One region of the Pseudarthrobacter sp. W1I19 genome, then DNA from elsewhere that is predicted to be linked to it. Evidence: predicted binding sites of a transcription regulator. Region 1 holds the regulator's gene; each other region holds the start of a gene.
The links. The regulator HrcA, encoded in region 1, represses chaperone genes, less so after heat shock. The targets are predictions, from matches to a motif close to TTNGCACTCGNNNNNNNCGAGTGCNAA.
Positions count from the first base shown of each region.

Region 2: the regulator HrcA is predicted to act here: its motif matches at 5,389-5,415, upstream of groL (chaperonin GroEL).
Region 3: the regulator HrcA is predicted to act here: its motif matches at 4,053-4,079, upstream of QF038_RS05950 (FmdB family zinc ribbon protein).
Region 4: the regulator HrcA is predicted to act here: its motif matches at 2,585-2,611, upstream of groES (co-chaperone GroES).

Region 1 covers NZ_JAUSZR010000001.1:2,101,453-2,108,844, reverse strand. Annotated here, with positions in the region: gene QF038_RS09925 (PhoH family protein) at 1-857, opposite strand, end outside; gene QF038_RS09920 (GerMN domain-containing protein) at 1,272-2,174, shown strand; gene QF038_RS09915 (16S rRNA (uracil(1498)-N(3))-methyltransferase) at 2,186-2,968, opposite strand; gene dnaJ (molecular chaperone DnaJ) at 2,971-4,098, opposite strand; gene hrcA (heat-inducible transcriptional repressor HrcA) at 4,181-5,194, opposite strand; gene QF038_RS09900 (DUF3097 domain-containing protein) at 5,370-6,224, shown strand; gene QF038_RS09895 (DUF4870 domain-containing protein) at 6,365-6,784, shown strand; gene hemW (radical SAM family heme chaperone HemW) at 7,117-7,392, opposite strand, start outside.
Region 2 covers NZ_JAUSZR010000001.1:3,589,947-3,597,338, reverse strand. Annotated here, with positions in the region: gene QF038_RS16600 (threonine/serine exporter ThrE family protein) at 1-861, shown strand, start outside; gene QF038_RS16595 (siderophore-interacting protein) at 862-1,701, opposite strand; gene QF038_RS16590 (uracil-DNA glycosylase) at 1,716-2,486, opposite strand; gene QF038_RS16585 (DUF3263 domain-containing protein) at 2,613-2,942, shown strand; gene QF038_RS16580 (LytR C-terminal domain-containing protein) at 2,994-3,632, shown strand; gene QF038_RS16575 (cold-shock protein) at 3,828-4,034, shown strand; gene QF038_RS16570 (ABC transporter substrate-binding protein) at 4,031-5,311, shown strand; gene groL (chaperonin GroEL) at 5,592-7,220, shown strand; gene QF038_RS16560 (ABC transporter substrate-binding protein) at 7,311-7,392, opposite strand, start outside.
Region 3 covers NZ_JAUSZR010000001.1:1,263,853-1,271,244, forward strand. Annotated here, with positions in the region: gene QF038_RS05940 (DUF4011 domain-containing protein) at 1-2,774, shown strand, start outside; gene cpaB (Flp pilus assembly protein CpaB) at 2,889-3,614, opposite strand; gene QF038_RS05950 (FmdB family zinc ribbon protein) at 3,715-3,990, opposite strand; gene QF038_RS05955 (5-formyltetrahydrofolate cyclo-ligase) at 4,114-4,734, opposite strand; gene galU (UTP--glucose-1-phosphate uridylyltransferase GalU) at 4,841-5,746, shown strand; gene QF038_RS05965 (GNAT family N-acetyltransferase) at 5,751-6,371, shown strand; gene QF038_RS05970 (hypothetical protein) at 6,453-7,370, shown strand.
Region 4 covers NZ_JAUSZR010000001.1:1,234,396-1,241,787, reverse strand. Annotated here, with positions in the region: gene QF038_RS05855 (dihydrofolate reductase family protein) at 1-132, shown strand, start outside; gene groL (chaperonin GroEL) at 437-2,053, opposite strand; gene groES (co-chaperone GroES) at 2,132-2,428, opposite strand; gene QF038_RS05840 (DMT family transporter) at 2,653-3,582, shown strand; gene QF038_RS05835 (hypothetical protein) at 3,507-3,884, opposite strand; gene QF038_RS05830 (class I SAM-dependent methyltransferase) at 3,939-5,168, shown strand; gene QF038_RS05825 (shikimate 5-dehydrogenase) at 5,187-6,005, opposite strand; gene QF038_RS05820 (glycoside hydrolase family 3 N-terminal domain-containing protein) at 6,096-7,392, opposite strand, start outside.

The DNA.
Region 1 (7,392 bases):
GTGACCACCATCTTGGACCCGAATCCCAGCCTGGTGAGGAACATCTTCATCTGCTCCGGCGTGGTGTTTTGGGCCTCGTCGAGGATGATGAAGGCGTCATTGAGGGTGCGGCCGCGCATGTAGGCCAGTGGCGCCACCTCAATGGTTCCTGCTGCCATGAGCCTCGGAATCGACTCCGGGTCCATCATGTCGTGCAGGGCGTCATACAGCGGACGCAGGTACGGATCGATTTTGTCGCTCAAGGTGCCGGGGAGGAAGCCAAGCCGCTCCCCTGCTTCCACTGCGGGGCGGGTCAGGATGATGCGGCTGACCTCTTTTTGCTGCAGGGCCTGGACGGCCTTGGCCATGGCGAGGTAGGTCTTGCCGGTGCCGGCCGGACCGATCCCGAAAATTACGGTGTTGGCGTCGATGGCGTCAACGTAGTTCTTTTGGTTCAGCGTCTTGGGGCGGATCGTTTTGCCGCGGCTGGACAGGATGTCATGGGTCAGCACGTCCACCGGGTTCTGCAAGGACTGGGTTCGGAGCAGTGCTACGAGTTGCTGCAGTACTGCCGGGCTGATGACGGTTCCGCGTGCCACCAGTCCCCGGACCTCGTGGAGGAGCCGCATGATCCGTGGCACGTCCGTAGCCGGTCCGCTGATGGAAAGCTCGTTGCCGCGGACGTGGAAGTTCACGTCGGGGAACTGTTCTTCAATGAACCGCAGCGCTTCATCATGGCTGCCGAGGGATTGAACCATCTGGTCTGAGCTGTCGAAGAGGACCACTTCGGTGCGGACGCCAGGGAGTGTGTGGGGAAATTCCCCTGCGGCGCCTTCGCCGGTGACAAGCCTGCGCTTTCCGTTAGCTGATTCAGTCATGGTGTTGGCCCGCGGGCCCGTGATCCCCTCGATCTCGTAAGAGTAGCTGCTGGCTGATCGGCGGCGGGCTGTCCCCGTTGCGTCTCAGCGGTACCTTCCATCTTACGCCAGCGGGCAGCCCAGGCCCGATACCAGGACCGGTGCCAGGCAATGGCAGCAATACCGGTTCCGGCCGTCCGTCATTAGGTATCAACTTCATATCGGCCTCATATCGTTCACGTTGCAGTTGCGCCGCTGGGCGCATCCGGCGGCTTTTGCCCGCCGGCGCTGTGTAATGCTGGAAATCCAGGGTGCCAAGGAAGCATCCAGGCTGACCGGGGATCAGCCAATCCAACCAGGAAAGGACAGGCAATCACGTTGCCGGAAAGCGCAGGGCCCCGCCGGGCCGGAAGATCACTGAACGGCGCCCGTTCAATGGTTCTTGCCGGGCTCCTTGCCGCCGTCCCTGTCCTCACCGGCTGTATCGCTGAACCGGGGCCATCGCCCACGGGCGCCCTTGCCTCCAGCCCCGCCGCCACGGGCGGCGTGTCTGGCGCACCGTCCACCAGTGCGCCGCTGGAAACAACACAGTCCTCCAACAAGGCGCCGGTCTACTGGATTGGCCGCAGCAACAGCAACGTGTTCCTGTACCGCGAGTTCAGGGATGTTCCCGAGCAGGAAAATCCCGTGACGCGGGCCCTGCGCGCCATGATGTCCGAAAAGCCCCTGGACCCGGATTTCTTCACACCGTGGCAGAACCCCAAACAGCTGGCAACCTCGATTTCCGGCAAGGACGTCATCACCGTTGACGTGTCGGAGGACGCCTTCAACAGCAACCTGGACGCCGATATGGCGGCACGGGCCATCCAGCAGCTGGTCTATACGGCCACCGCGGCTGCGGCGAGTTCCGGCCTGATTGACTCCGGCCAGCAGATTCGCGTGCGCATCCTGGTGGACGGGCACACAGATTACGTGGCGTTCAACCACGTGCAGCTGGGGTCCCTCATGGCCCGCACGGCCGGGCTCGTGGCTCCGGTGTGGATCATCGACCCGCAGGAAAACGTCGAGGTGGCGGACGGCAGCGTCAAGATCACCGGCCGGAGCACGGCCGCGGGCGGCAAGCTCCGCTGGCAGATCCTACGGTTGGAGGAGAACGGGAACAAGACACCATTCCTGACCGGCGAGACAACCGCCGCGGCGGACCCTGCCCAGGCGGGAGTCTTTACGCTGGCCCTGACCCTGCCCTCCGGCGACTACGAGCTCCGGGTCGGGCAAACGTCCAACCCCGATGGCCAGCAAAACGGCACCGAAGATACCCGGGGATTCAAAGTACGGTGAGCCGTGGCCGTTCAGGCTGCGGGCGCCGCCCAGCGGCCCAGGACATCGCTGGCAAGCACGACGGCGGCCGGACCGGCGGTTGATGAGCGCAGCACATGGTGTCCCAGCAGGGCAGTCACGGCTCCCTGGCCGCACAGTTTTGTCACCTCGCGCTGGCTGATGCCCCCTTCGGGGCCGACAATCAGGAATATTTCCCGCGGCCCTTCTGCAGCATCAGTCGAGAGCCACGATTCCAGGACCACCCGCAGTGGACGCACGGCGTCCTCGTGCAGGATAACGGCGAGGTCGGCCGCCCCGGCAGCAGCAGCGAGACCGGCAGTGTCGACGGCGGCACGCACCTCGGGGATCCAGGCCCGCCGGGCCTGTTTGGCAGCCGCGGTAACTACAGACTGCCACTTTGCATGGGCCTTGGCCGCCCGGTCCCCCTTCCAGCGCACGATGGACCTTTCGGACTGCCACGGTATAACGGCGTCGATCCCCAGTTCGGTGGCGGTTTCGATGGCCAGCTCATCCCGGTCGCCCTTGGCAAGGGCCTGGACCAGCACCAGCCTGACGCCGGGCCGCTCCTCAACCACCACGGCTGTGCATTCGACCTCGAGCCCGGACGGGGAGGCTGCCAGCACTTTCCCGCTCATTCGGGTGCCGGCGCCGTCCACGATGTCCACGGGCTCGCCGGGAGCCAGCCGTTTGACGGTCACTGCGTGCCGGGCCTCAGGTCCCTCAAGGACAAAACGTCCTTCGGGTGCCATCTGGTCCAAGGACCCGGACGCCGTGAAAAAGACGGGGTTGCTCACCGCTACAGGTTACCGAACCGGTCCCGGAGCTTGGCGAACATACCGCCGCTGGCGGCCAGCTTGCCCTCCGTGATCTGCTCGCCGCGCAACCTGGCGAGCTGGCGCAGCAGGTCCTCCTGCGCCGCGTCCAGCTTCGCCGGCGTCTCCACCTGCAGATGGACCTTCAAGTCACCACGGCCGTAACCGCGCAGGTGGGTCACACCCAGCCCGCGCAAGGTGATGATTTCCCCGGACTGCGTTCCTGCCTTGACATCGATCTCCTGGGGACCGTCGAAGGTTTCCAGGGTGACGTCTGTTCCCAGCGCGGCTGCGGTCATGGGGATGTTCAGGGTGGCGTGCAGGTCGTCGCCCTCCCGGACATAGGTGGCATCGTTGTTGACCCGGATTTCAACGTACAGGTCTCCGGCGGGGCCGCCGGCAGGACCGGCCTCGCCCTGGCCGGAGAGCTGGATGCGGGTGCCCGTGGCAACGCCGGCGGGAACCTTGATGGTCAGCGAACGCCGGCTGCGGATGCGGCCCTGCCCGCTGCACTCGTTGCAGGGGTCCTTGATGACGGTGCCGAAGCCTTCGCAGGTGCCGCACGGGGCGGCGGTCATGACCTGGCCCAGGATGGACCGGACCGCCCGCTGGACCTGGCCGCTGCCGCCGCAGATGTCGCAGCGCTCGGGGTGGGTGCCCGGCCTGCAGCACGAGCCTTCGCAAGTTGGGCAGACCACTGCCGTATCCACTTCGAGCTTCCTGTTGACGCCGAAAACGGCGTCGCGAAGTTCGATCCGGACGCTGATGAGGGCGTCCTGGCCGCGCCGGACACGCGATGCAGGCCCGGAGGAACCGCCGGCGCCAAAGAACGTATCGAAGATGTCCTGGAAGGCGAAGCCCTGGCCGGCGTACGCTCCGCCGCCGAACCCGTTGTCCGTACCGTTCTCGTTGCCGGTGGTGTCGTACACCCGGCGCTTCTGGGGATCGGAGAGAACTTCGTAGGCGTGGGTCACGGCCTTGAAGCGGTCTGCTACATCTTCACCGGGGTTAACGTCCGGGTGAAGGGTGCGGGCCAGCTTGCGGTAGGCCTTCTTGATCTCTTCCCCGGTTGCATCCGGTGAGACTCCAAGGACTTCGTAGTGGCTGCTCAAAGTTCGTATCTCTTCCTTGTTGTTTTGCCTGCAGCTGTACTGCGGGCGCTACTGTTCGTGCCTGGTCGCCGGACGGGGCGGGTCAGGGACCCAAAATCCGTGACAGGTACCGGGCGACGGCCCTGACCGCGGCCATGGTGGTGGGGTAGTCCATCCTCGTGGGGCCCAGGATGCCAATCTTCGCGACGCTGTCCGGCCCGTAACCGGTGGCCACCACCGATGCCTCGGCCAGACCGTCGTACGGGTTCTCGCGGCCGATGCTGACGGCCACCCCACGGTGGTCCTGCGCCATCTCGCTCAGGAGCCGCAGCATCACCACCTGTTCCTCCAGCGCCTCCAGCACGGGGCCGATGCTGAGCGGAAAATCCACGTTGGAACGGGCAAGGTTGGCTGTCCCGGCCATCACCATGCGGTCCTCACGGCTGCTGTGGGCCAGGGCTTCCAGTCCGTGCGCCAATGCCTGGGCTGCCTGCCGCTGTGCGGGGGCGACGCCGGACACTACTGTGGGCAGCGACTGCGTCAGCTGGCTCAGGGCAGTCCCGCCGAGGGAAGCCAGGAAGTGCGTGCGTAAGGCACCGAGGACGTCGTCGCCGAGGTCCTGCCCGACGTCGATGACACGCTGCTCCACCTTGCCGCTGTTGGCGATCAGCACCACCAGCACCTTCCGCGGTGCCAGGAGGACGAATTCGATATGCCGGACCAGGGCGCGGTTGAGGTGCGGATACTGGACCACTGCCACCTGGTTGGTCAGCTGGGACAGCAACCGGACGGTGCGCTCCAGGACGTCGTCGAGGTCGTCTGCCCCTTCCAGCAGGGACTGGATGGCCCGGCGTTCGGCCTGGGACAGCGGCTTGACCGCGGAAATCTGGTCCACAAAGAGCCGGTAGCCCTTGTCCGTGGGAATGCGGCCTGCGCTCGTGTGCGGGGCGGTGATCAGCCCTTCGTCCTCAAGTGCAGCCATATCATTGCGAATGGTGGCGCTGGAGACACCAAGATGGTGCCGTTCCACCAGGGCCTTGGACCCGACGGGCTCGCGCGAGTGGACATAGTCCTCCACGATGGCCCGCAGTACTTCAAGCTTGCGCGGTTCGCTCACACTCCACCTCCATCCAGGGATCAGGGCAGCCGTTCCGCCCGCACCGTACCTCACAGGGGTTAGCACTCGACATGCCTAAGTGCTAACAGTCTATTATGACTCGCCCCGTTGTTAGCATTGGTACCGCTCCGGGCGAAATTCCGGGTCCGGATCCAGCACGAAGCGGAGTTCATCCATGCAATACCAGAACTGGGGAGCCCAGGACCTGACGGCGCCCGCACGCTCGCAACTGCCCGAAGTGCCGGTGGAGCGCGGAATGGTCCTGGAGGAAGTCCAGTCCGGCTGGGTTGGCGCAGTGACGCGGGTGGAAAAATCAGGCGGCATGCACGTGGTGGCCCTGGAGGACCGCCGGGGCAAGTCCAGGTCCTTCCGGCTGGGTTTCGGTTTCCTCCTGGAAGGCCAGGCCATCCGGCTGATGCCACCGGCGCCCAAGCAAGCCCAGACCGGCGGCCCGGCCGGCGGGAGGACGGCATCCGGTTCGGTGCGGGTGGCGGGCCAACGGGCACAGGTGGCCAAGGCGAGCCGCATCTGGGTGGAAGGAAAGCACGACGCCGAACTGGTGGAGAAGGTATGGGGCGACGACCTTCGGGTGGAGGGCATCGTCGTCGAACCCCTGCACGGCATTGATGACCTGGCGGCGGCCGTTGCCGGTTTCAGGCCCGGTCCCGGACGGCGCCTGGGCGTGCTTGTGGACCATTTGGTGCCCGATTCGAAGGAGTCGCGCATCGCGGACGCCGTGATGGCCTCCCCCGGCGCCGCGGGAAACGTCCTCATTGTTGGCCACCCCTACGTCGACGTCTGGCAGGCGATCCGTCCGGCCGTCCTGGGCATTGGGAAGTGGCCTGAAGTGCCGCGCGGGCAGGACTGGAAGACCGGTATCCTCAAGGCATTCGGCTGGCCGCACGCCACCAAGGAAGACATCGGGCTGGGCTGGCAGAAACTGCTGGGCGCCGTGCGCACCTACGCGGATCTGGAAGCATCCCTGCTGGGCAGGGTGGAGGAAGTGATCGACTTCCTCACTGTCCCCTGAGCTGACAGGATCCAACGGGCGGACGTCGGCGGGGGCGGCTTCACCAAGTATTCTTGGTACCGCGGTGTCTGCTTCTGGCAGTGCCTCAGCAGATATTGGCATTCTTACTCAGCAGCATTGCACTTTCGAAGGAACAGACTGTGGCGGAAAACGCACAAGATCACAGGGACAGCCAGGGCGGCCAGGGCCGTTCGGAGTACCATGGCGTCCCCGCGAATGCGCTGCCCCTGACGGCCAGCGAAGACAGGCAGTGGGCTACGCTCTCGCACTTCGGCGGGATCCTGGGCTGCGTCCCTGCACTCCTGATCTACCTGATCTTCCGTGACCGGGGCCCTTTCACCGCGCAGGAGTCCAAGGAGGCGCTGAACTTCAGCCTGCCCCCAACCATTGCCGCCGTGGTTGCCAACATCCTGGTGTTTGTGCCGGTTGTGGGCAACATCTTCGCCGTCATCGCAACCCTGATCTGGATTGCCCTGACATGCTTCTCGGTGGCGGCCGGAATCCACGTGAACCGCGGCCAGCCGCACCGCTACCAGTACAACCTCCGCTGGATCAAGTAGTCCCCACTGGCACCCTAGCCTCGCTTCGCTTCGGCCAGGGAACCCTGCCAGCGTGGGCCCAACCACCGGCACGCAGCCTTGCTTCGCTTCGGCCAGGGAACCCTGCCAGCGTGGGCCCAACCACCGGCACGCAGCCTTGCTTCGCTTCGGCCAGGGAACCCTGCCAGCGTGGGCCCAACCACCGGCACGCAGCCTCGCTTCGCTTCGGCCAGGGACCCCTGCCAGCGTGGGCCCAACCACCGGCACGCAGCCTCGCTTCGCTTCGGCCAGGGACCCCTGCCAGCGTGGGCCCAACCACCGGCACGCAGCCTCGACCAGGCTGGGCCCGGGGGTTAGTCCGGGAGAACCCGGCGCACCACCGCATCGGCAAGCAGCCTGCCCTTGAGCGTGAGGACCAGCCGGCCCCGGAAGGCTGCCGCCGGCTCCACCAGGCCGTCCGCGATCAGGCCGGCCACTTCGTGCCTGCCGTCGGCACCGAGGGCCGAGACAGCCAGGCCTGACTGCAGCCGTGCCTCAAGCATCACCCGCTCCACGTTCCGGGTTTCCGGGTCAAGCGTTTCCCGGCCGGCGGCCGGCGAGAGGCCCTGGGCCAGCCGGCCTGCATAGGC
Region 2 (7,392 bases), 1.5 Mb from region 1:
GGCGGGCCGGTGTCCTCGGCCATCGCCTTTGTGGCCAACATCGGCATCAGCCTGCTGGCCCGCCAGCTGGGCCGGTGGCGGGTGCCGGACTTCTTCATCACCGCCAGCTGTTCATTTGTGGTGACACAGCTGGCGCTGGTGCTGTGGCAGTTCGGGCTGACAACATCGCCGGCCATCGTGGTGGTGGGCGGCATCCTCCTGCTTCTGCCCACGGGACGCCTCGTCTCCTCGGTGCAGGATGCGATCAACGGCTTCCCCGTCACCGCTGCGGGACGGTTCCTGTCAACGCTGCTGACGTTCGGCGCCATCGTGGCGGGCATCGCCGTCGCCTTTGTGGTGGGAGAGCTGACGGGCATGCAGCGCATCGACGTCACGGAGACGTTCCCGCCCGCCTACGACCTCTGGGTCCTGGTGCTCTTCGTGGCGGTGGCCGTGATGGCCATCGGGATTACGGAACAGACCACCTGGAAGCTGCTGCTGCCCACGGCGGGGGTGGGAGTGGCGGGCTACTTCGTCCTGCTCGCAGCGAACCAGCTGGGAGTCGGGGACCGGTTCTCGCCCGCGCTGGCCGCCGTGGTGATCGGCCTGCTGGCCCGCGTGGTTGCCCTGCGGATGGGGGCACCGCAGCTTGTGGTGGCCGTGCCGGCAGCTTTGATCCTGCTGCCGGGCCTGACCATCTTCCGGTCCATGTATGTGCTCACCATCGAGGAAGCCGAGATCCTCCTCGGCGCCGGCGGGATGCTCAACGCCGGTGCGATCGTCCTGGGGACGGCGGGCGGGATCGTCCTCGGCGACACGCTTGCCCGGCCGCTGACCCGGAGCCTGGCGAGCAACGAGCGGCGCCGCGCCCGCCGCCGCTGACTAGATCTGGCCGACCGGCAGCTTCTTCTCCGCCTGGAACACGTCCTCCACCCGGCCCTTGGCCCAGTAGCCGGAGAGCGAGACCTGCTTGCGGTCCAGGCCGCGCTGCTTGAAAAAGACGTCGCGCAGGGCTTTCATGTAGCCACGCTCGCCATGGGCGAACACGTCCACGCGGCCGGCAGGCCACGCGGCCTCCGCCACGGCCTCGACCAGGAGGTTGCTGTCGCCGGCGGGGACGCCGTTGCGGGTGAGCCAGCGCAGTTCCAATCCCGCCGGGGCAGCGATGGGTTGGATGTCGGCGTCGGAATCCACCTCAAGGAAGGCCAGGCCGGCGGCTTCCGCCGGCAGCGACTCGATGACTGCCGCGATGGCCGGCAGCGCAGCCTCGTCCCCGGCGAAAAGGTACCAGTCCGCATCGGGTGCGGGATTGTAGGCACCACCCGGGCCGGTGAACGTCAAGACGTCGCCCGGCTGTGCCTGCGCCGCCCACGGACCTGCCAGGCCCTCGTCGCCGTGCACCACAAAGTCGATGGCCAGTTCGCGGGCCGTCTCATCCACCCAGCGGACGGTATACGTGCGGGTGAACGGCCATTGTTCGCGCGGCATGGTTTCGCGGATGCTCCACAGGTCCAGGGGGGAGGGGTACTCAATGCCCGGCTGAGGGAAAACAATCTTGACGTAGCGGTCAACGAAATCGTTGTTGGAGAAGTCCGCGAAGCCGTCCCCGCCGGCAACAATGCGGACCATGTGCGGGGACAGTTCTTCCCTCCGGATCACAGTGAGATTGACCTGCGGACGGCTTTTTTTGGTGGCGCTGGTGGCGGCCGGCACGGTGCTCATAAGGCAAGCCTAAGCTAGGGGACCGGCGGGAGCTCCCAGGTTACGTCCGGCGCACCCTGGCTGCGCAGGAGTTCGTTGACGCGGCTGAAGGGACGGGAGCCAAAGAAACCGCGGGACGCGGATAGCGGGCTGGGGTGGGCGCTCGCCACGGCGGGGGCCCCGTCCATGAGTGTCCGGACGCTTTCAGCGTCCTTGCCCCACAGCACGGCAACGAGGGGCTGCCGTGACCCGTCCGGCCGGCGCCGGCCTGCGACGGCGGCGACGGCCGCCGTCGTGATCTTCTCCCAGCCTTTGCCCCGGTGCGAACCGGCTGAGCCCGCCCGCACCGTCATAACCCGGTTCAGCAGCAGCACGCCCTGGTCAGCCCAGGCGGACAAGTCCCCGTGCACCCGCGAAGGGACTCCGAGGTCCTCTTCCAGCTCCCGGTAGATATTCGCAAGGCTCCGCGGAATGGGCCGCGTGTTCGGCGCAACCGAAAAGGACAGCCCCACCGCGTGGCCGGGTGTGGGGTAGGGGTCCTGGCCAACAATCAGCACCTTGACATCGGCGAGCGGCTGCCGGAAAGCGCGCAGGACGTTCGACGGCGCCGGCAGGACCTGGTGCCCCGCTTCCACTTCGCCGGCAAGGAAGGTGAGCACGTGGCGGAGTTCGCTTTCCATTCCCGCCAGAGCCTCAGCCCAGTCAGGTGCCATAAGCTCATCCAGTGGGAGCCGCGCCAGCTCCGCGAAACCCAGCGCATCCGCGGGTTGCTGGGCCAGGTCGAACAAGGCATCTGATTCAAACACCGTCCCATTCTTGCAGGGACGCCCCGGGTGAGGGGCCGGCAGCCGGGCCATGCCGCAAATGACATTGGTGTTATTCGCCCGTAGCATGGGGTCAGACATTTTTGTAAACCAGCAAAGGAGTATGCAGTGGCGGAGCCAGCCCGGGAGCACCTGCCGGAGCAGGAACCACGGCATTCACTCCTGGCGGATTTCTCGCTCCGTGACTCGCCGCTGAGCGAGCGGGAGCAGCAGATGCTCGCCCTCGAACGGCAGTGGTGGAAGTACGCCGGTGCCAAGGAGCAGGCCATCCGGGAGCTCTTTGACCTCTCCGCGACGCACTATTACCAGCTGCTCAATGCCCTCATCGATACCGAGGATGCGCTGGCCCACGATCCCATGCTGGTCAAGCGATTGCGTAGACTACGTACGTCGCGTCACCGTGCACGTACCGCACGGCGCCTGGGGTCCGACGCGTAAGACGCTCCCGCTGTGCCCTCCAGCAGCAAACCAACAAGGATGTCATCCACCATGACCAGATATGCCCGCGATGAATTCGACAAGGTCCCGGAGACTGCTTCGCGACAAGGTGTCCACCGCACGGCTTCCGCCCCCGCCCGGGTGCGGCTGTGGCCTATCCTCGCCGTGGGCGTGGCCGCACTGGTCATAGGACTGGTGTCCTTCCTGATCCTTCCCAAGCTGGGTTTCGCCACGGCCGGCGACCAGGCCTCCGTCAGCCAGGAGGCAGCAGCATTGGCCGGTACCGGGTCCACGCCCTCGGCGACTCCGGACGCTTCTCCCTCCGCTGAGGTGCAGCCTTCCGCGTCGGCTGAACCCGAAGCAACCGCCAAGGCCGAACCCGAGCCGAGCGCCTCTGCCGACGCCCCTGCGCCGATCAACAAATCCCAGGGCGTGGCCATCTACAACGCCGCGGGCACCGCAGGGCTGGCAAGCCGGGTTGGCGGCACGGTCCAGGCTGACGGCTGGACGCTGGGGCAGGTGGGCAACTGGGCCGGCTCGCCGCAGCAAAGGTCCACCATTTTCTACTCGGGAGCAGGCCAGCTCGCCAACGCCCAGGCCCTGGCAGAGCTCCTCGGTATCCCCACCCTGGTGAACAGCACGGAATTCCAGGTGCCCTTGGTTGTGGTGCTGGGTCCCGGCTACCGGTAGACAGCGTCCGTCCCGGGGCGGCCACGCACCTGCCTGCCGTCCCGGCTGTTACGCCTGAATAACTATTGCCGGCTGTCCCGGAGCCGTCCTGCCCCGGCGGGCGCGGAGTTGGCTAGAGTGATTTTCAGGTTCGGTTCGGGCCAGCCGGAACACCGCGGCGTGGACACCCGGACACAATGGAAAGAGTGGTCGGACATGGCACTGGGGACCGTCAAATGGTTCAACGCGGAAAAGGGCTACGGCTTCATCACCGTGGACGGCACGGGTGATGACATCTTTGTCCATTGGTCCGCCATCCAGGGCGAAGGCTACCGGGCCCTCGACGAAGGCCAGCGCGTGGAGCTCGAAGTCGGCGAAGGCGAGAAGGGCCCGCAGGCCGAAAGCGTCCGGCCGGCGGAGTGAACAGCGCTTTCTTCCGTCCCGCGGGCATCCGCCGGACGCTCGTCACAGCTGCCGCCTGCTCAACCCTCGCCCTGACGGCCTGTTCCGGCGCCGCCGGCAACGCGAGGGTTGAACCGGCGGAGGCGTCCGGGGACGGCACGTTGCGGATCGGGCTGATCCTGGACAGCACCGGCGGGAACGCCTTCCTGAACGCACCGCAGCTGGCTGCCGCCAGGCTCGCCGTGCAGGAGATCAACGCCGCAGGCGGCCACAAAGGCAAGCCGGTGGAGCTGCTGCCTACCGAAACGGGGCAGGATGCAGCCGGGCAGGCGCAGGCACTCGTTTCCGCAAAGGCTGACGTTGTGGTCGGCCCCACCGATTCGAGCCACGCCGCCGCTGCCATCGACATCCTGTCCCGCGCCCGGACCCCCCTCATCTCGCCCGCCAACACGGCCGCTGGCCTCAGCACCTCCAACAGCGGCGGCTACTACTTCCGGACCGCAGCTGCCGACGTCGCCCAGGGCCCCGTCCTCGTGAAGCTCGCAAAGGACGCCGGCGCCACAACGGTGGCCGTGATGTACCAGGACGGCTCCTACGGCACGGACGTGTCAGCCGCCGTCGCCACCGCTGCTGAACAGGCCGGAATGAACGTGGCAGCAACCAAAGACTTCAAGCCGGGCGAGGCTGGCACTGCTGCCGCGGAAATGGCCAAGGCCGGAGCGGATGCGGTCATTGTCATCGCCCGGGACGGTGCGCAGGGCGCCCTGGCTGAACTCAGCAATGCCGATGTGGACGGGAAGCGGATAATCCTCAGCGACGGCGCCTTTGCCCGCTACAGTTCCCGCCTGCCCGCCAAGTCCCTCGACGGCGCCCGCGCGGTGGTTGCCGGCCAGCTTCCGGATGCTGATTTCCAGGCCAGGCTGCTCACGGTGGACCCAGGCCTGAAGGACGTGTCGTTCGCCGCCGAGGCCTACGACGCCGTCACCGTTGCTGCCCTCGCCGCCGCCAGGGCGCAGGATGACGCGGGCCGCTCCATCGCCGCCAACCTGATCTCCGCCTCCGGAGGAGCGGTGGAAGGATCCTCCGGAAAACCGGAGGCCGAAGCCTGCCTCACCTACAAGGACTGCCGGGCAGGGCTCATGACCCGCCCGGATATTAATTACGACGGCGAATCGGGCTCGATTGCCTTCGACGCCAAGGGGGACATCACCACCGCCACGTTCACTGTCTATACCTACGGGGCCGACAACAATCCCGTGCCCAGTGGCCGGGAGACCGCCGGACGGGCAGCGGGCTGAGCTTCGCCGTCGGCTAAACGGGGCAAAGCAGGGTCTTATTCGCTTGCACTCTAACGTGGGGAGTGCTAATTATTGAGTTAGCACTCTGACGTACCGACTGCTAAAGCAAAGCTGGTTCCGGCCCGCCGCGCGCTGCACCGGTCGAGGAGCGAAGAAACACCTAACTGGAGTGAGATCCGCAGCCGGAGGCATACAGAGGCCGAAGGCGAAGGATCGTCCGTCGCGGGCACTGCAGCGAAGGTTCATTCTTAACGACTGTCCCGAAAGGACTACTGCCGTTATGGCCAAGATCATTGCATTTGATGAAGAGGCGCGCCGCGGCCTTGAGCGGGGCCTGAACATCCTCGCCGACGCCGTTAAGGTCACCCTCGGCCCGCGTGGACGCAACGTCGTCCTCGAGAAGAAGTGGGGCGCCCCCACGATCACCAACGATGGTGTTTCCATCGCCAAGGAGATCGAGCTGGACGATCCTTACGAGAAGATCGGCGCCGAGCTGGTCAAGGAAGTTGCCAAGAAGACGGACGACGTCGCCGGCGACGGTACCACCACGGCAACCGTGCTGGCACAGGCACTGGTGAAGGAAGGCCTGCGCAACGTTGCTGCCGGCGCCGACCCGCTGTCCCTCAAGCGCGGCATCGAGAAGGCCGTTGAGGCCGTCACCGCCGAACTGCTGAACTCCGCCAAGGAAATCGAAACCAAGGAAGAGATCGCTGCTACGGCGTCCATCTCCGCCGGTGACGAGGAAATCGGTGCCCTCATCGCCGAGGCCCTGGACAAGGTGGGCAAGGAAGGCGTCATCACGGTCGAGGAGTCCAACACCTTCGGCCTGGAGCTTGAGCTCACCGAAGGCATGCGCTTCGACAAGGGCTACATCTCCGCCTACTTCGTCACCGACGCCGAGCGCCAGGAAACGGTCCTTGAGGATCCGTACATCCTGATCGTCAACTCCAAGATCTCCAACGTCAAGGAACTGGTTGCTGTCCTCGAAAAGGTCATGCAGTCCAACAAGCCGCTGCTGATCATCGCCGAAGACATCGAGGGCGAGGCCCTGGCCACCCTGATCGTCAACAAGATCCGCGGCACCTTCAAGTCCGTCGCCGTCAAGGCTCCGGGCTTCGGTGACCGCCGCAAGGCACAGCTCGCCGACATCGCCGTCCTCACCGGCGGCCAGGTCATCTCCGAAGAAGTTGGCCTCAAGCTGGAGAACGCCGGCCTGGAACTCCTGGGCAAGGCACGCAAGGTTGTTGTCACCAAGGACGAGACCACCATCGTCGAAGGTGCCGGCGACGCCGACCAGATCGCCGGCCGCGTGGCCCAGATCCGCGCCGAGATCGAGAACTCCGATTCGGACTACGACCGCGAGAAGCTGCAGGAGCGCCTGGCCAAGCTGGCCGGCGGCGTTGCAGTCATCAAGGCCGGTGCCGCAACCGAGGTTGAGCTCAAGGAGCGCAAGCACCGCATCGAAGACGCAGTGCGCAACGCCAAGGCTGCTGTTGAAGAAGGCATCGTCGCCGGTGGCGGCGTGGCCCTCATCCAGGCCGGTGCCAAGGCATTCGCCAACCTGCAGCTGTCCGGTGACGAAGCAACCGGTGCGAACATCGTCCGCGTTGCCATCGACGCCCCGCTGAAGCAGATCGCCTTCAACGCCGGCCTGGAGCCGGGCGTTGTGGTTGACAAGGTCCGCGGCCTGCCTGCCGGCCACGGCCTGAACGCCGCAACCGGCGAGTACGTCGACCTGCTGGCTGCCGGTGTGAACGATCCCGTCAAGGTGACCCGCTCTGCCCTGCAGAACGCGGCCTCCATCGCCGGTCTGTTCCTCACCACCGAGGCAGTTGTGGCCGACAAGCCCGAGAAGAACGCTGCCCCGGTTGGCGGCGGCGACGACATGGGCGGCATGGGCGGCTTCTAAGCCTTCCCTGCCGGGCCTGGTCCCGCGAATACATAAATGCGGCCCCCTCTTTCGAGGGGGGCCGCATTTGTTTTGTGTCCAGCGGGAGTTCTACTTCCTGGCGCTGGCCAGCATTCCTTCAACTTCCTTCTTGAACGCGTCAGCAGCTGCCTGCGGCGTCAGGCGGTCGTAA
Region 3 (7,392 bases), 840 kb from region 1:
AGGAGACAGAAGAGGCGCAGGACCTGGTCCGGTCCGTTGAAAAGAGCCTTCCCGCGCTGCGTGAGCGGATGAACGCAGTGGCCGAGCACGCCGAGATCCGGCTGGGTGAGTCCTTTGCTGAATGGGGAGAGCAGCTCGAGCTCCTGATGGCTGTGCGTGGAAGCCTGGACAAGTTCACCCCGGACATTTTCGACCGGCCCGTCACGGACCTGATCTCCGCCACCGCGCCCTCAGCCTGGCGCCGCGAGCGGGGCATCGAAATGACCGCCATGCAGCGTTCGCGCCTGCGCAGGGTTGCCAAGGAATACGTCAGGCCGGGCGTGCATATCGCCGACCTGCACAGCTCGCTTGTGCTGGTTCAGGAACAGCGCTCGCTCTGGGCAGGCTACGCCACCACCCAGCGGCACCCCGCGGTTCCTTCCGGGCTCGCGGAAATCAGTACCATGTATCGTGCCCTGGACCGCGAGCTGGCCCAGTTGGGCGAAGCGCTGCGGCACACCAGTGCCGGGGGCGACCTGTCCGCCGTCCGGTACGCGGAGCTCATGGAGCGGCTCGAGCGGCTGGTCGCGGATACCGATACGCTCAAGACCCTGCCCGAACGCACCCTCCTGATAGAGAACATGCGCGAGCACGGGCTCGGGGAGCTCCTGGCTGACCTCGCGGAGCGCGAGGTGCCGGCCCATTCAGTGGCGGCAGAACTTGAACTGGCCTGGTGGCAATCGGCGCTTGAGGCCATGATCAGCGGCGACGACTACCTGGCGATGTCCGACGGTGACGCCCTGCGGCAGCTTGAGGCCGAATACAGGTTGGCGGACAACGCCCATATCGCCAGCGGCGCTGCACGGCTTCGCTGGGACCTTGCCGAGCGGTGGCGGGCCGCTATTGCCGCCCACCCCCGCCAGGCCGATCTCCTCAAGAGCCTGCTCAAGGACGGCAGGGTATCCCTGCCGGCACTGACTGCGCAGGCCCCGGACCTCATCGGCACCCTGGTACCGGTCTGGTCCGTCAGCCCCTACCTGATGACGGGCCTTCTGCCAGCGGAACAGCACTTCGACGCTGTGGTGATCCTCGATTCCGAGGCGACCTCGCTCCAGGCCGTCCTTCCGTCCATCGCCCGCGCCCGCCAGGTCATAGCCTTCGGCGACGCCATGATCGCCAGCCCGCGGACCTTCACCGTGGGCGTGGAGCGGCTGGCGGCGGGGGAGACGGCCCACCAGCGGGTGGAGAGTGCTTTCAAGGCATTGTCCGCGGTGCTTCCTGTGTGGCGGCTTAACTTTGTGTACCGCGCGGTGGACGAGGACCTGGTCCTTCAGCTGAGCAAGAACTTTTACGACGGCGGCCTTCGCCGGCTGCCCGAGGGCCAGTCCGCAACGGGCCTGGACCGGGCGCTGCTGGTGGAGTACCTGCCGGACGGGACCGGACTGCCCAGCGCCGACCATGAGGGTGTGGAGTCGGTGGTGGCCGAGGTTAACCGCGTGGTGCAACTGGTTTTCGAACACGCACGCACCCGTCCCCGCACGTCACTGGCTGTGGTCACCGCCAGCCTCCGCCACGCGGCGAGGATCGGCGAGTCCATCCGGCTGCAGCTGCCCAACCATCCGGGCCTGGCAGGATTCTTCGGCGCCGGACCTGAATCGTTCCGGGTGGTTGACCTGGAACGCGCCCAGGGCCTGGTGCGCGACCACGTCATTTTCTCGCCGGGCTTCGGCCGCACCCCGCACGGGCGCGCGCTGCACAATTTCGGTCCACTCTCCGCCGAAGGGGGCCGGGAGAAGTTTGCCCTGGCCATGACCCGTGCCCGCCGGTCCCTGCACGTGCTGACGTGCTTCCGGCCTGAGGACCTGGACCACACCCGGCTGACGCACGGCGCGGTGGACCTGTACTCGCTGCTGGACCGTGAGATTTCGGGCAACACTGACCTCGGAACTCCCGCGTCGCGCGCTGCTGCCAGCGAGCAGGCACTGGGCGCAGATCCTTTGGTGGCTGACCTCGGCGACAGGCTGCGGGCACGCGGAGCCCGGGTTTGGCACCAGTACGACGGTGCCATTGACGTGGTGGCTGCCGCCGATCCGCTGGGCACCATGGGCCAGGAGGACAAGGATCTGCCGTGGCCGGTGGCCATTGAGTCCGACGGCACGGAACAGTACCGGACCATGAGCGTGCGGGAACGGAGCCGGTTGCGGCCGCAGCTGCTGGAGCGGCTGGGGTGGCGGTACATGCCGCTGTGGACCATCGAGGTGTTCACCGATCCGTCCGCTTGTGCAGACCGTATTGCCGGCTATCTGGGCCTGGAGCGGGTTGTGCTGCCGGGCCGGGCAGATACGTCAATTGGGTTCCTTGACGACGACGTGGACCAGGCGCTCAACGGCATCCAGGCCGGGGAGCAGCGGTCCCGGCGCAGTGCCGGCCTGGGCCAGAACGTGCCCGGCGGGGACCAGGGCCGCCAGCAGGCCAAACATCAGGACAACAAGGAGGCGGTCGCCGTGGCCACCGAAGACAAGAACAATAACCCTTCGCAGGAGCCGTCCGTCGCGGCCGGCACTGCGCCGGAGGACGGCGAAGTCCAGGGGCAGGATCAAGGCCAGAACCAGGAGCAAGACCAGAACAGGGAGCAAGACCAGGACCAGATGCGGAGCCGGGGGAAGGGCAAAGACCAGGCCGGTGGCGGTGTCCTGCCCACGAAGGCCGCCGAAGATGACCCCCGCCGCTGGGGCGACGCAGACGAGGACCACGATGCCTGGCTGAAGGAACAGAAGCCCCCGCACTGGGGCTGAGAGCCGGGCCCGGCATCCGCCGCAGCCCGCTTTCCTTCGCACCACCGCTGTACTTCGGGGCACCGCTGTCCTTTGCCGCACCGGTTGAAACATCCCTGGCCGGCGCTTCTTTCGTTACGGTCCCACCAGGACAAAGAAGAGTTTGCCCTGTGTTGAGGCGCCGGCCAGCCGCGCCGCCTGCTCGGCACTTGCCGCAACAACAATCAGGCCGTCCGTTTCGGCCGTGCCCAGCCACTGCCCGCTCTGGCCGCCCTTGCCGGACGTCCAGAGAACGGGAACAGCCGTTGCCAGGACTTCTGACGCCGCCTGCTGGTCAAAGCCGTTGGCAGCCGTCAGGACCACATTGACCAGCTGCCCGGGAGAGACGAGCTGGATGGAGGACGGGTCCGCCATTCGAAGGGGCACGGCGGCTGAACCCGGAGGTGTTCCGGCCAGCAGCCCCGGCCCCAGCAGCTGGGCGTCTGTCAGCAGCTGGCCCTTGCGGAGCGGAGCTGCCAACTGCTTGCCGGCCAGTTCATTTTCCTGGTCCAGGAAACCCGCAGCCATCATGTCCGGCGGGACCCGTACGTGCGCCAGGTCGGCCGGCGCCAGCGCCGAGCCGGCGGGGAGGTCCCTCGCGGCAGCAAGTCCTGTGACGGTGTGAACGGGTGCGGGGGTTAGTTGATGGACGCTGATCGCGGCAGCTGCGCACAACAGCAGGGCGATGGCCAGCCGGCGGTTCCGGCTCAGCCAGCCGCCAAGACGGAGAGTCGACGGCCGCCGGCCGGAGCCGCGGGGATTGCGGGTGCCACGTGGATAGCGGGAACCGCTCGCGTCGGGACAGAAAAGTTTTGCAGGCATGCGCCAACGCTAAAGCCGGCCGGACTGCCCGTGACAGGCGCAAGGCGCCTTATGTGGACAAACCGGCCGGCCGGCGTCGAACGGTGCTGTTCAGATGGCCTTAACTGGCCGCTGCAGCCGGAGCGGAAGCGGCGGGTGCCGCAGCCGGAGCCGGCGCTGAAGAGGCCGGAGCGGCGGCAGAGACCGTGCTGCCCTTGGAGTCGCGGGAGTCTGTGCGGTAAAAACCGGATCCCTTGAAAACGACACCTACGCTGTTGAACTTTTTGCGCAGCGTCCCCTGGCACTCGGGGCACGAGGTCAGAGTGCTGTCCGAAAACGACTGGACGATGTCGAAGGCATGGCCGCAATCCTTGCAGGCGTACGCATACGTTGGCACTGGTGCTCCTCCTCTTGGGCAAAACGAGAGGTCCCGTGCTGCCCGGCCGGATGGTCCGTCCGTTAGCAGTCGCAGGGCCTGAGTGCCAATTCTATCATCCCCGCAGAACCAGGGGAGTTGGATTCAGCCGTGACCGTTGAGCACCCGGATTCCTGATGGCGACAGGATGGCCGGGACCGGACGGTCGAACTCCTCCTCCGGAATCTGCCCCGCGGGAAGCAGTTCCTCGTCGTACACAACGGCCGCCAACGGGATATTCTTCCCGGCGGTGGCCAAATGGCCCAGGAACTTGTCGTAGTAGCCGCCGCCTTGTCCGATCCTGTTGCCCGCTGCGTCCACGGCCGTCGCCGGGATAAAGAGCGCGGCAGCCGTTCCCGCCACGTCCGGCCCGTGCCGCTCACCCCTGGGCTCAAGGATGGGAGCGAACCGGCTCTGCTCGAAACCCGCGGCAGGGTCCCAGAAGACCCAGGCCAGTTCCCGTCCCGGCTCGCAGACCGGGAGCAGGACGCTGTGGCCGTTGTTGTACAGCGCGTTGATCAGCGGAAGCGTTGGGGGCTCCACGCCAACCCCAAAGTACACGCAGAGCGTGGCCGGGGCTCCACCGGTCAGGGCATCGGCCCAGGCTGCGCCATGGCGTGCCAGGGCAGCACCTGCCGCCTCAAGCTGCTGCGGGGTCAGCGTGGCCCGCCGCTGGCGGTGTGCCGTGCGGATTCTGTTCTTGACGGCCCTGGCGTCCTCCAACATGTGCATTCCTCCATCACTCGCCGCTAGGGCGGATTTCGCCGCGGCCGCGCACCCGGCGGCCCTTCAACAATTATTGATTGCTTGACGCTGACGTTAGATTAGTCGGGTGACTACCAGTAACCCCAGAGTTCGCAAAGCCGTCATACCCGCAGCCGGACTCGGCACAAGGTTCCTGCCTGCCACCAAGGCCATGCCCAAGGAAATGCTTCCCGTCGTGGACAAGCCGGCCATCCAGTATGTGGTTGAAGAAGCCGTGCACGTGGGCCTCAACGACGTCCTGATGATTACCGGACGGAACAAGCGTGCCCTGGAAGACCACTTCGACCGCGTTCCATCGCTGGAGTCCACGCTCGAGGGCAAAGGCGACGCCGAAAAACTGGCCTCCGTACAGGCCGCCAGCAACCTCGGCGATATCCACTATGTCCGCCAGGGCGACCCCCATGGCCTGGGACATGCTGTCCTCCGCGCCAGGCAGCATGTGGGCAATGAAGCCTTCGCTGTCCTCCTGGGCGATGACCTCATCGATGCCCGCGACGAACTGCTCAGCACCATGATCGACGTGCAGGCCAAAACGGGCGGCTCCGTCGTGGCCCTCATTGAGGTGGAACCCTCACAGATCAGCGCCTATGGCTGCGCCGACATCGAGGAGATCGATGGCGAGGGCTATGTCCGCATCAACAGGCTGGTGGAAAAGCCTGCCGCCGGGGAAGCGCCGTCCAACCTGGCCATCATTGGCCGCTACGTGCTCCACCCTGCCGTTTTTGACGTGCTGGAACGTACCGGTCCTGGCCGCGGCGGCGAAATCCAGCTCACCGATGCCCTGCAGGAACTCGCGTCCGGAGAGGGCGACGGGCAGGGCGTCTACGGTGTGGTGTTCCGGGGACGCCGCTACGACACCGGTGACAAACTGAGCTACCTGAAGGCCTGTGTCCAACTGGCCATTGACAGCGACGACCTTGGCCCCGGCCTGCGGGAATGGCTGCCGGGCTTCACCGCCGGACTCTCCAAGTAGCACAATGCGCGCCGGCCCCATCTGGCCCGTCACCCTGGAGTGCGGCGACCTGGTCCTGAGGCCCATCAGGTACCGGGACAAAAAAGAGTGGACAGAAGTCCGTGCCCGCAACAGCGAATGGCTGGCGCCGTGGGAGGCCTCGAACCCGGATCCGGCCGGAGGGCTGCCGGACTACCGGCAGATGGTGCGTTCCCTCAACGCCCAGGCCGCCCAGGCCACCGCGCTTCCCTTTGTGATTACCGAACGCGTCCCGGCAGTCCGGAATCCCGTGATCGTGGGCCAGTTAACTGTCTCTTCGATCGTCTGGGGTTCAGCCATGATGGCCACGCTCGGTTACTGGGTGGACCGGGCCCGGGCGGGGCGCGGGATAGCGCCCACCGCCGTGGCGCTGGTGACAGACCACTGCTTCAGGAACCTGGGCCTGCACCGGATGGAGATCAACATCCGCCCGGAGAACGGGCCCAGCCTTCGGGTGGTGGAGAAGCTCGGATTCCGGGATGAGGGATACCGGCCCCGCTATCTGCACATCAACGGCGAGTGGGCCGACCACCGGTCATTTGCCCTGACCTCAGAAGAGGTCCCGGAAGGGCTGCTGAACCGGTGGCTGGGTTCCCGGGCTTCATAAATCCAATGATTTGCCAGCCGCGCCACGACACACCGTGGCCAATGCGGCTGCAGCCCCCGTATTGCTCATACGGTTTTGAGTGTGGACTTCCCCCTTAGCAGCTCCGTGATCCTTGTGGTTGCCGTTGTGCTCTGGATTGTATGGGTTGCCCCCTACGTCCTCCGGAACCGCCGGCACCAGTTCCAGCCCGCCGGCGACTTCCTGGCAGACACTCCTGCCGAGGACGTGCCGGACCCGCGAGCGGGTCTGGTTTTGAAGGTTGCCGCCCAGCAGGAGAAAGCCATGGACACCAGGAAGAGCACCGGATCCGCAACGGCAGCAGGCAGCACCGCCACAACAGGCCATTTCAAGATCCGGTACGGCCGCACGGCAATTGCCCTGGCAGGGCTGCTTTCCCTGCTGACCGCCTTCGTCTCCGCCGTCCTGCTGGCATTCGGGCTGGGAAGTCCCGTGCTTCCCTTGAGCTGCGCCGCCCTGGCCGTGGCGTCCGTGGTCCTGCTCCGCAGGCTCGCGGTCCGTGACCGGAAGGCCAAGGTCAACGCTGCCTTTCGCTCCGCCATGGCGGCACCGGCCGTGAGGCCCGCGGCCGTCCAGGTCCCGCCGAAGCCCGAAGCCGCGCCGGTGCGCAGTGAAAGCCCCCTTTTTGACGCCGAGGCCGACCGGCCGGTGATCAAGCCGCTGACTGCCATGGAACTTCGCGAGGCAGCACTCGCCGTCGCCGTGGCAGCTGGTGACACGAGTGCCGTGCAGGCGGCACCGAGCACCACCTGGGACCCGGTGGAGGTGCCCAAGCCGGTTTATGTCGAGGCGGCCAAGGCCGAACGCCCGGCTCCGGAACCCCTTGAGCTGCCTGAGGCGCCCAAGGCCACCGGCAAGCCGTCCCTCAAGCAGGGTGCGGCCGGCGTCCCCGCTACACCGGCCCCCGAGGCCCAGCAGCTCACCAAGGCACAGAGCGCCCTCAGCAATCTCGACGACGTCCTGCAGCGCCGCCGCGCCTGACTCTTTGGAAAGGCGGCCGGGC
Region 4 (7,392 bases), 870 kb from region 1:
TCCACGGCACCCGTGATCCTGGGAGCGGGCAAGCGCCTGTTCGACGGCTTCGATCGCGACGTCGACCTTGAAATCATCAAAACAGTCAGCTCCACATTTGCCACCCATGTGCGTTACGCCGTAAAGAAGTAGGGCTTACTCGCGGTAATTAGGACAAATGCACCAACGCGCCATCAGCTTTTGCCGTCTTCCATCCCATGCTCCATCAGCTCCTGCGGCTTTTGACTCATCGCGCCATCACTTACAGGGAAAGTCCGGCGGCGGTGCTTCCGCCGGCGTTATGCCTTCGGCACCTTCGGTTCACCCCGATGGTGATGGAGGGTTGCCCCAATTTCTGCAGGACGTGATGGCGGGTCCACATGCGGCCGACGGCACAAAAAACCGGCCCAGCTGATGCTGGACCGGTTTTGTGAGTACGGGCCTGGGCCGGTGGGGATTAGTGGCTGTGGCCGTGGCCTGCGTGCTCGTCTTCGTCGGCAGGCTTCTCTGCAACGAGGGTCTCGGTGGTGAGAACCAGGGCAGCGATGGAGGCTGCGTTGCGGAGGGCTGCGCGGGTGACCTTGACGGGGTCGATCACGCCGGCGGCGATCAGGTCCTCGTACTCGCCCGACTTGGCGTTGAAGCCGTTGTTGGTTTCGAGTTCGGCAACCTTGGCCGTGATGACGTAGCCGTCGAAGCCGGCGTTCTGGGCGATCCAGCGCAGCGGCTGGACCAGCGCGCGGCGGACGATGCCCACAGCAGCTGCTGCATCGCCGTCGAGGGCCTTGACCGCGGGGTCCTCATCCAGTGCCTTGAGGGCGTGGATCAGGGCCGAACCGCCGCCGGCCACGATGCCTTCTTCGAGGGCAGCGCGGGTGGAGGACACAGCGTCCTCGATGCGGTGCTTCTTTTCCTTCAGCTCAACCTCGGTGGCTGCGCCGACCTTGATCACGCCGATGCCGCCGGCCAGCTTGGCCAGGCGCTCCTGGAGCTTCTCCTTGTCCCAGTCGGAGTCGGTGCGGGTCAGCTCGGCACGCAGCTGTGCCACGCGGGCTGCCACGTCCTCGGCCGTACCGGCGCCGTCAACGATGGTGGTGTTGTCCTTGGTGACCGTGATGCGGCGGGCGGTACCCAGCACCTCGAGGCCAACGGTGTCCAGGCTCAGGCCCAGCTCCGGGGACACAACCTGCGCACCGGTGAGGGTAGCGATGTCCTGCAGCATGGCCTTGCGGCGGTCACCGAAGCCCGGAGCCTTGACGGCAACGACGTTCAGGGTGCCGCGGATGCGGTTGACGATCAGCGTGGACAGGGCCTCGCCGTCGACGTCTTCGGCAATGATGAACAGCGGCTTGCCGGCCTGAAGGGCCTTCTCCAGCAGCGGCAGGAAGTCCTGCAGCGAGGAGATCTTGCCCTGGTTGATCAGGATGAGTGCGTCTTCGAGGACTGCTTCCTGGCGGTCCGCATCCGTGATGAAGTACGGGGACAGGTAGCCCTTGTCGAACTGCATGCCCTCGGTGAGGACCAGTTCGGTCTGCGTGGTGGAGGATTCCTCGATGGTGATCACACCATCCTTGCCAACCTTGCCGAAAGCCTCGGCCAGGAGCTCGCCAACTTCATCGCTCTGGGCGGAGATGGCTGCAACGCTGGCCACCTGGGTGCCTTCTACGGGGCGGGCGTTCTCCAGCAGGCGGGCGGCGACGGCTTCAACGGAAACCTCGATGCCGCGCTTGATCTGGCCGGGGGCAGCACCTGCTGCAACGTTGCGCAGGCCTTCCTTGACCAGTGCCTGGGCCAGGACCGTTGCGGTGGTGGTGCCGTCGCCGGCAACATCGTTGGTCTTGGTGGCAACTTCCTTGGCCAGCTGGGCGCCAAGGTTCTCGTACGGGTCGTCGAGCTCGACTTCGCGGGCGATGGTGACGCCGTCGTTCGTGATGGTGGGCGCGCCCCACTTCTTGTCCAGGACAACGTTGCGGCCGCGGGGGCCGAGCGTCACCTTGACGGTGTTGGCGAGCTTGTCGATGCCGGCTTCAAGAGACCGGCGTGCAGCGTCGTTAAACGCAAGCTGCTTTGCCATGATTCAGTCCTTTCAAGACAGAACCCCGTGCAGCTGACCAGCAATAGGCATGACCAGCGGCACGGGGATCCGAAAGAGTTACTTTACGACGATCGCCAGAACGTCGCGGGCGGACAGCACGAGGTACTCGGTGCCGCTGTGCTTGACTTCGGTTCCGCCGTACTTGGAGTAGATAACAACGTCGCCCTCGGCAACGTCGAGCGGGACGCGGTTGCCGTTGTCGTCAAAGCGGCCGGGGCCTACTGCAACAACTTCGCCTTCCTGGGGCTTCTCCTGCGCGGAGTCCGGGATAACCAGGCCGGAAGCCGTGGTCTGCTCGGCTTCGAGCGGGCGGACAACAATACGATCCTCAAGAGGCTTAATAGAGACCGACACTCGGACCTCTCCTTTTCGTCAGCAAATTCGTGGACTGGAAAGCTTCCCGCCCTGGCTGGCAAACCGTCGTCGCGGTGCCGGCAGCAGCCTGGCTGGCAGCTCTTCATGTATTAGCACCCTCCTAGGGAGAGTGCTAATGAAGACTCTATGTAAGGGTTAGCACTCGGTCAAGGCGAGTGCCAGAGTTTCGTCATCTGCGAACCCTCCATGTGTACATTTGACCGGTGCGTGCCGCTGTCTATCTGATCCTCGCCACCCTCTTCTGGGCCGGAAACTTCGTCGTCGGCCATGCCGCCATGGAAACCATGCAGCCGCTGCAGCTGACCTACTGGCGCTGGACCCTCGCAGCGGTGCCGCTGCTGGTCCTCGCACAGCTGGTGGAGCGCCCGGACTGGCGGGGCGTCCTGCGCCGCTGGCCCATCCTGCTGCTCCTGAGTTCCCTGGGCATGAGCGCCTACACGCTCTTGCTCTACAGCGCACTCGGCCACACCTCCGCCCTGAATGCCTCACTGGTGACGGCGGCCAACCCTGCGCTGATCGTGGTGCTGGCCGTGATCCTGCTGCGGGACAGGCCGCGTCCGCTGGGCTGGGCGGGCATCGGCCTGGGCCTGGCAGGCGTCCTGCTGGTCCTCACCGGCGGCGACATCAACCGGTTGCTGACGTTCTCCATCAACAAAGGGGAACTGCTGATCCTCGCGGCCATCACCGTGTGGGGCCTCTACACCATCATTGCCCGGAGGGTGGATATCCCCGCGGTCACGTCCACGGCGCTCCAGGTGGCGATGGCCGCCGTCGTCCTCAGCCCGCTGGCCCTGGCCACGGGCTCAGGGCTGCCCCAGACATCCTACGAGGGCTGGTCCCTTGCCTTTATTGCGCTGTTCCCATCACTGGGTTCCTACCTGCTCTGGAACCTTGCCCTGAAACGCACAACGGCCGCGAACGCGGGCAACTACCTGAACCTCATTGCGGTCTTCACCGCCCTGATCACCGTCGCCCTGGGCCAGTCGATCACACTGCCGCAGATCCTGGGCGGCGTTTTAGTGATCTCCGGAGTCCTGCTGACCAGCGCTGGCGGGCCTCAGCGGCCGAGGTCCTCGAAATCGACGTCTTCCCCGCCTTCGCCGTCACCCGCTCCAGAGTTCCGTGCGCGGTAAAGAAGGGCCCCCGCCCCGGCCGTCACCAGCAGCGCGGCAACCAGCACGGCGATGCTTCCGGCGCGGGCGCCGTCGTACAACCCGCGGATGTCCCGGGCTTCCTGCGTGTCACCGGCGATGTCGTTGCCGCCCACTGAATAGACGGTGGCGTTGAACGTGTCCAGGGAGAAGATCACCACCAGGAGCCCGAGGCACACCACGGCCACCAGGGCGCCGGCAATCAGAGCCGTCCGGGCGTATCTGGCGGGACCCCTGTCCTTGGCTGGTTCTTCGGACTGCCGGGGACCTGCGCTCTCTTCCATGGTTTCAACACTATCCCGCATCCCCCACCGGTCTCCTCCACTAGGCTGGAACGCATGTCTCACGCTCCCCAGGACCAGATCGCGCCACTGCTTACTCCCGAAGGCTGGGACCTGCTGGCGTCCCTGGGCCCCTACAAGGAGGAGACATCCTTTGAGTTGAACTCTGCGCTGCGTAAGGCCGGGCACTCCCCCGAACTGGTCTCCGCCGTCCTGACCCAGTCCCGGCTCCGCACCAAAGCCGAAGCCAAGTTCGGCGAGTTCGCCCGCCAGATGCTGTTCACCCAGGCCGGGCTGGAGCAGGCCACCCGGTTTAACGTCGCAGCCCGCCACGCCCAGAGGTTCGCCGGGGCCGGCATCAGTCACGTGGCGGACCTGGGGTGCGGCCTCGCCGCCGACTCCATGGCACTGGCGTCCATGGACATCAACGTCACCGCGGTGGAGATGGATGAGACGACGGCGGCCTGCGCCACAGTGAACCTCATCCCCTTCCCCAATGCCACGGTGGTCCACGCCGATGCCACAGCTGTTCCCTTGGACGGGATCGACGGCGTCTGGCTGGATCCTGCCCGCCGGGTCACCTCCACGTCCGGCACCAAACGCATCTGGGACCCGGAGGCCTTTTCGCCTCCGTTGTCCTTTGTGGAGTCCCTCGCCGCATCCGGCAAGGCAGTCGGCGTCAAGATGGGCCCGGGCATGCCGCACGACTCCGTACCGGCCGGCTGTGAAGCCCAATGGGTTTCGGTGGCCGGGGACGTGACCGAGGTGGCGCTCTGGTTCAACGCCGTCCGCCGGGCCGGAATCCGCAGGGCCGCCCTGGTCCTGGGTGCGGCCGGCGCGGCCGAGCTGACAAGCCCTGAGGACTTCGGCGCCGGCCCCGCCGCTCCCGTTGGTCCGGCAGAGGGCTACCTGTATGAGCCCGATGGTGCGGTGATCCGCGCAGGGTTGGTGGCCGACGTCGCTCTTCAACTGGACGGGCACCTGGTGGATGAGCACATCGCCTACATTTGTGCCCCGCAGCTGGTGGACACTCCCTTCGCGCGGGCCTACAAGATCCTGGAAGTCACTCCCTACAACGTCAAGGCTCTCAAAGCGTGGGTGAAGGCGGAGGGCATCGGCGTGCTGGACATCAAAAAGCGCGGCACCGCCGTGACGCCCGAGGAACTGCGCAAGCAGCTGCTCCCCGGCGGGAAGGCAGCTGCGAAGAAGGCCGGCAACAAAACGGCCACCCTGGTCCTGACCCGCATCGGGGAGGACCGGGTGGCCATCGTGGTGGAGCCGGTCTAGCTTTCCGAAGGATGCTGCCTACTGGGCGCGCATGAACTCCTCGGCAGCGCGGACCTGTTCCGGGGTGGGCCGCACCCCGGTGTAGAGGACAAACTGCTCCAGCGCCTGGATGGTGGCCACTTCCGCGCCGGTGATGACCGGCTTTCCGGCGGCACGGGCTGCCTTGATCAGCGGGGTTTCGGCGGGCAGGGCCACCACGTCGAAGACCACGCGGGCGGCGTCGATGGTTTCCGCCGGAAATGCCAGGGTGTCCGCGTCGTGTCCGCCGGCCATCCCCAGGGGTGTCACGTTGATGATCAGGTCCGCTGTCCCGCCGCCGAGCTCCGGACGCCACTGGAACCCGTACTGTTCGGCAAGTGCGCGGCCCGTGGTTTCGTTCCGGGCGAGGACGGTGACATCGGTGAACCCGGCGTCCCGAAGCGCGGCCACCGTTGCTTTGGCCATGCCGCCGGCACCCTGGACCAGCACGGAATAGCTGGTGGGGACGTGGTTGGACGCCAGCAGCTGCTCGATCGCGGTGTAGTCGGTGTTGTAGGCCTTGAGATGCCCGTCCGTGTTCACGATGGTGTTGACGGAGTCGATGGCCTTCGCTGAGGGGTCCATCTCGTCAACGAGGGCGATCACGTCTTCCTTGTAGGGCATGGACACGGCGCACCCGCGGATGCCCAACCCGCGAACCCCGGCAATGGCCTGTTTCAAGTTGGTGGGGGCGAAGGCCTTGTAGATCCAGTTCAGGTCCAGCTGCCCGTAGAGGTGGTTGTGGAACCGGGTCCCGTTGTTGCTGGGCCGGGCCGAGAGCGAGATGCAGAGGGTCATGTCTTTATTCAGAATGGGCACCAGACCATTAAACGCGTTCCCTCCGAACTGACTCGCAGAAAACGCACCGAATTCCACTAATGACTGCGTTAAATGCGAGTCAGTGCGAATTTAGGGGCAGCCGGTGCCTGCCGGGAAGCGTCCGACGGCGGCGGGCAGCTTCCCCGGGGCGGTCGCCTTTCCGGCCAGGACGGCGGCGAGCGCGTCGAACGCCCCCTGGCTGCGCCCATACAGGGCCATCTTCACCGGCGCGGTGGCATCCTGCAGGGGCCACGGGGCATCGAGGGCCACGGCGATGTCCCCTCCTGCGGGGCGGCCGCCGTACCCGATAAGGCTGACGACAGGCCCGGAACCGACGGTGAGCCCGGCGCGGGCGGCAGCAGCCGCGAACCGTTCCCTGTCCGCAGCACTGCCGCCCGCCACCTGGACTCCGCCGGACGTGAGGGGGCCGGAACACTGGCCCGTTAGAACCGTCACCGCGGCGGCCGAAACCTTGGCGGACAGCGCGCCACCGCTCCCGGCCGGGGCGCCTGCCTGGGGGGTTGCTGTCCTGGCATGCCAGGTCATCATGGTGGCCACCCGCAGGGCGGCTTCATCGAGCCGGGCGGCGGGCAGGGCACCGGAGGCTGCGGCCTCAACAATGGCGGCGTGGGCCTGCTGGACGTCCGCGGGCATCAGCAGCAGGTCGGCTCCCGCGGCCAGGGCCTTCACCGCGGCGGATCCTCCCGGGTACTGCTTGCTCACCGCTCCCATGTTCAGGGCGTCAGTCACGGCCACACCCTTGAAGCCGAGCCCCCGCAGCGCGGCATAGGCAGGGGCGGAGAGCGACGCCGGCACACCGGGTTCCAGGGCAGGCACGGCGATGTGCCCTGTCATGATCATGGGGGCACCCGCGGCGATGGCAGCCTGGAAGGGCTTCCAGTCGCGCGCCTGGAGTTCCGCCACGGAGGCCGGCTGCGAGGGAAGGAACAGGTGCGAATCAGCAGTGACGGAGCCATGTCCCGGAAAATGTTTGACGGCCGGAAGGACGCCCGCGGCGAGCATGCCCTGGGAGAACGCCACACCCAGGCTGCCCACGGCGTCCGGATCGCCGGACATGGAACGGGCACCGATGGTGGGATCCTTCGGCCCGACGGTGACGTCGGTGTCCGGGGCGAAATCCGTGTTGAAGCCCAGCGGCACCAGTTCGCCGGCCAGGCCCTGCCCGGCTTCGCGCGCCAGGGGGCCGCTGCCGGCGGCGCCGTAGCTCATGGGTACCGGCCATTCCGTCAGCGGCGCCCCCAGCCGGGCCACTATCCCGCCCTCCTGGTCCACTCCAATGATCCCCGGCCATGGCCTGCCGTCAGCCCTGAAGGCCTGCGCGAGCCGCTGGTTTATGGCGGTCATCGCGGCAACATTCACCTTTCCC